DNA from 2 places in the Thauera sp. WB-2 genome. Region 2 is predicted to be linked to the other one. Evidence: predicted binding sites of a transcription regulator. Region 2 holds the regulator's gene; the other holds the start of a gene.

Region 1 (2,379 bases), 1.9 Mb from region 2:
AGCACCAGGCCCTCGATCGCCTTGTCGAGGAAGGCGTCGTCCTTGTCCATGACGTCGGCGAAGAAGACATTGGGCGACTTGCCGCCCAACTCGAGCGTGGCCGGGATCAGGTTGTTGGCGGCGGCCTGGGCGATCACGCGGCCGGTGGAGGTCGAGCCGGTGAAGGCGATCTTGGCGATGCGCTTGCTGGTGGCGAGCGGCATGCCGGCCTCGCGGCCGTAGCCATTGACGATGTTGAGCACGCCCGGCGGCAGCAGGTCGGCGATCAGCTCCATCAGCACCAGGATCGAGATCGGGGTCGATTCGGCCGGCTTGAGCACCACGCAGTTGCCCGCACCCAGCGCCGGCGCCAGCTTCCACGCCGCCATCAGGATGGGGAAGTTCCACGGGATGATCTGGCCGACCACGCCCAGCGGCTCGTGGATGTGGTAGGCCATGGTGTTCTCGTCGATCTCCGAGATACCGCCTTCCTGCGAACGCAGGCAGCCTGCGAAGTAGCGGAAGTGGTCAACCGCGAGCGGGATGTCGGCGTTGAGCGTCTCGCGGATCGGCTTGCCGTTATCGACGGTCTCGGCGTAGGCGAGCAGTTCGAGGTTGGCCTCGAGGCGGTCGGCGATCTTGAGCAGGATGTTGGAGCGGGTGGTGGCGTCGGTCTTGCCCCACTTCGGGAAGGCGGCGTGCGCGGCGTCGAGGGCGAGCTCGATGTCCTCGGCGGTGGAGCGGGCCGCCTGGGTGTACTTCTGACCGGTGACCGGGGTAACCACGTCGAAATACTGTCCCTTGACCGGGGCCACCCACTTGCCGCCGATGAAATTGTCGTAACGGGACTTGAATTGAACCTTGGCGTCGGCTTGGCCGGGCAGTGCATACAGCATGGTACGGTCTCCTCAATCTTGAACGTGTGCGGGCGGGTTGCCTCGAGGGGTCCTAAGCAGGCCTCGTGCCAGCTATTTAACACCCATAAAATCAGCAGCTTGAGCGGTCTTTTAGGTTTTTATGTGTTCATGATGTACAACTAAAACTGCCCGGACTGCTCCAAATGCTCCATAAATGCGGGCAATTTATGGAGCAGTCCGATACAGCGCTCAGAAGAACAGGATGCCACCCAGCGAGATCGTCCGCGTCTTCAGGTCGCCCGGGAAGATGTCGCTGCCCTCGCCTTTCTCCTGGTTGTATTCGCCCACGAGCGTGATGTACTTGTTCAGGCTGTGGTAGACACCCACGGTGGCCGAGCGGAACTTGTTGGTGTCGGCAAGCAGTCCGCCACGGTCGCGGTTCTCGCCGAAGTTGAGGCCGAACTTGGTCTTGCCGACGGTGTAGGTGCCCTGCAGGAAGTAGCCCTTGCCATCGGTCTTGGCAAACGGCGAGAAGTACATTGCGCCGACCGTCGACAAGCCCAGGCCGCTGGCATCGAAGCCGTAGGCCACGGCCTCGAAGGCGCCAATGCCGACCTTCGCCCCCAGTTCGAAGCCGCTGGCGTTGAAGCTGCCGGTGCCGCTGGTGCGCTGGTGGACTGCACCCAGCCAGACCGAGCCCTTCGCCGTGCCCGCCTCCCAGTCATAGTTCGCCATGGCCTGGAAGCCAGGGTCCTTGGTCTCGCTGCCGGCGAACTTGTTGGGATCGAAGATCCCGAACGAGGCCGACAACCCGCCCTTGGTCGGCGTGGTGTAGGTGATCTGCGGCTGGAAGCCGGTGTACATGTAGCCGTGGCCGATCATGCCGAAGGTGGTGTTGAACGGCGTCGAGGCGTAGCTGTTGCCGCCGAGGCCGAGCAAGGTCATGTCGGAGAGGATGATCTTCTGCCCGAACAGTCCGATGTCGCGGCCGAACTTGATCGTGCCCCACTCGGCATTGCCGAACTGGAAGTACAGGTTGCGGGTGTCGATCTGGGTGAAGGGGCTGTCGCAGCCCGTAGCCCCGCCACACCCCGGATCGCTCGGCAGGCCGACGACGTCGGACTTGTCGTTGATGCCCGGCGCGAAGCCGACATGGGCCTTGATGTCGAGCCCGTCGACCTTGGTGGTGAACACGAAGTTGATCCAGCCCGGCAGCAGGCCGTTGGTGAGCGCCGAGTTGGTGGTCTTGACCCCGCCCGACTCTGCGCTGCGGTGCGAGTAGAAGCCGTTGATGGTGCCGTTGATGTCGAGCGTGGCATCGCCCTGCGAAAAACTCACCGCATGGGCCGGCCCCATGCCAAGCGCCAGCAAGGCCCCGGTCAGCAGGCTCAGGCGCTTGCCTCCGGTGGCACGCAGGCCCTTGCGCGTCGTCGTGTTATCCATTGTTTCCTCCTCGAGAGTGGTGATCTTGTCGTTTGCACTGCAGGGCCGGGGCAAGGCACCGGCCTGGTGCGGGCAAGTGCAATCGCTGTGCCATGCCGCG
Region 2 (2,379 bases):
CGCGACAACACCGCCGTCTCACTCTCCGGCGGCGAGCGCCGGCGTTGCGAGATCGCGCGCGCACTTGCAACCGACCCGCGCCTGATCCTCCTCGACGAACCCTTCGCAGGGGTCGACCCGATCGCGGTGATCGACATCCAGAAGATCATCCGCTTCCTCAAGGAGCGCGGCATCGGCGTGCTGATCACAGACCACAACGTGCGCGAGACGCTCGGCATCTGCGATCGTGCGTACATCATCAGCGAGGGCCGGGTACTGGCAAGCGGCGAACCGGCCGAGATCATCGACAACGAAAGGGTGCGCCAGGTTTACCTGGGCGAGCATTTCCGCCTGTGAATCCGCGCGCGCGTCGACAGCGATGAAACCAAGCCTCCAGCTCAAGCTCTCCCAGCACCTTACCCTGACGCCGCAGCTGCAGCAGTCGATCAAGCTGCTGCAGCTGTCGACCATCGAGCTGAACCAGGAGATCGAGCGCTTCCTGCTCGAGAACCCGATGCTCGAGCGCAGCGACGGCGACGGTGTCGAGTTCGTACCACCGCTTCCACCGGGCAGCCCCCCCGAACACGAGGCCAGACAGCAACAGGCGAACACCCCCGAGGCGCCAGCCAGCGCTACGGACAGCGACGCCGGCGACCATGCCGACCATGGCAGCGCCGACGAAGGCATGGACTGGTCCAATGTCGGCAGCGGCGCATCGAGCCGCAGCGAGGACGACGACGACGTCGATTACCAGGAACTGCAGGCGGCCGGCGTCTCCCTGCGTGAACACCTCGACCAGCAGGTGTCGCTGTCGCCGCTGTCAGACCGCGACCGCGCCCTCGTGCGCTTCATCATCGAAGCCTTGGATGACGACGGCTACCTTCACCAGCCGCTCGATGAGCTCCTCGAACTGCTTCCGGACGACGCCGACGTCGATGTCGATGACCTGAGCATCGCGCTGCGCCACGTACAGAACCTCGAGCCCGCAGGCATCGGCGCGCGCAGCCCCAGCGAATGCCTGTCGCTGCAGCTCCGTACCCTGCCGGCTTCGGCGACGCGCACGCTCGCGCTCGAGATCGTCGACAAGCACCTCGAGCTGCTCGCCGAGCGCAACTTCGTCAAGCTCAAGAAGCTGACCGGCTGCGACGACGAGGCCCTGCGCGCCGCCCATGCCCTGATCTGCAGCCTCGATCCCCACCCCGGCTCGCGTTACTCGAACGCCGAGACGCGCTACGTACTGCCGGATGTGGTCGTACGCAAGCTGCGCGGGCGGTGGACGGTCAGCCTGAACCAGGAGGCAATGCCGCGTCTGCGCATCAACCGCCTGTATGCCAGCCTGCTGCAGCAGAACCGCGGCCAGGGTGGCGGCCTGAGCGGACAGTTGCAGGAGGCACGCTGGCTGATCAAGAACGTGCAGCAGCGCTTCGACACCATCCTCCGGGTGTCCCAGGCCATCGTTGACCAGCAGAGGCAGTTCTTCGATCATGGGGAGGTGGCAATGCGGCCACTCACCCTCCGGGAGATCGCGGACCAACTCGAGCTGCACGAGTCCACCGTGTCGCGCGTGACCACGCAGAAGTACATGGCGAGTCCGCGCGGGGTGTTCGAACTCAAGTATTTCTTCGGTAGTCACGTCGCCACCGACACCGGTGGAGCGGCCTCGTCTACGGCGATTCGCGCGCTGATTCGCCAACTGGTTGACGCCGAGGACAGCAAGAAGCCGCTGTCCGACGCCAAGATTGCCGAAGTCCTTGGCCAGCAGGGTATCGTGGTCGCACGGCGCACGATCGCCAAGTATCGCGAATCCCTCAATATCCCGCCGGTCAGCCTGCGCAAATCCATCTGACAAAAACAGGAGTCAACATGAATCTCAACATCACCGGGCGCCACGTCGAAGTCACTCCGGCCATTCGCGACTACGTCACCTCCAAGCTTGATCGCGTCATCCGTCACTTCGACAACGTCACCAGTGTCGCGGTGATCCTCTCGGTCGAGAAGCTCAAGCAGAAGGCCGAGGTCACCCTGCACGTGCGCGGCAAGGACATCTTCGTCGAAAGCGATGATGCCGACCTGTACGCGGCCATCGACGCGATGACCGACAAGCTCGACCGCCAGGTGCAGAAGTACAAGCAGAAACTGGCCGACCACAACCACGAGACGATCAAGCACCAGGCCCCCGAAGCCTGACGCTTTCGTTTCAGCCCCACGTCCGGGGTATGGTTATAATGCGCCCGTTTCCAAGACGCGGCGCCAGCATGCCCCGGGACGGCCGGTCGCACCCTGCGACCGGAATGCCTGCGATATTGCGCGAACCCTCCAGCGAATGAGCCTGATATCCCAACTCCTGCCACTGTCCAATGTGGTGGTCGACCTCGACGCGAGCAGCAAGAAGCGCGTCTT

What was found. Region 2 encodes sigma-54, which starts transcription at its own class of promoters, with help from an activator protein. Its sites were predicted from a motif close to TGGCACGCTTNCTGCTNA; they were not measured.
Region 1: a site for sigma-54 is predicted at 929-946, ahead of adh (aldehyde dehydrogenase). Genes of this name have one in related genera too.

Annotation. Positions count from the first base shown of each region.
Region 1 covers NZ_CP088935.1:1,437,064-1,439,442, reverse strand. The annotation lists gene adh (aldehyde dehydrogenase) at 1-875, opposite strand, end outside; gene LQF09_RS06555 (porin) at 1,086-2,279, opposite strand.
Region 2 covers NZ_CP088935.1:3,840,492-3,842,870, forward strand. The annotation lists gene lptB (LPS export ABC transporter ATP-binding protein) at 1-336, shown strand, start outside; gene LQF09_RS17520 (RNA polymerase factor sigma-54) at 359-1,825, shown strand; gene hpf (ribosome hibernation-promoting factor, HPF/YfiA family) at 1,843-2,166, shown strand; gene ptsN (PTS IIA-like nitrogen regulatory protein PtsN) at 2,303-2,379, shown strand, end outside.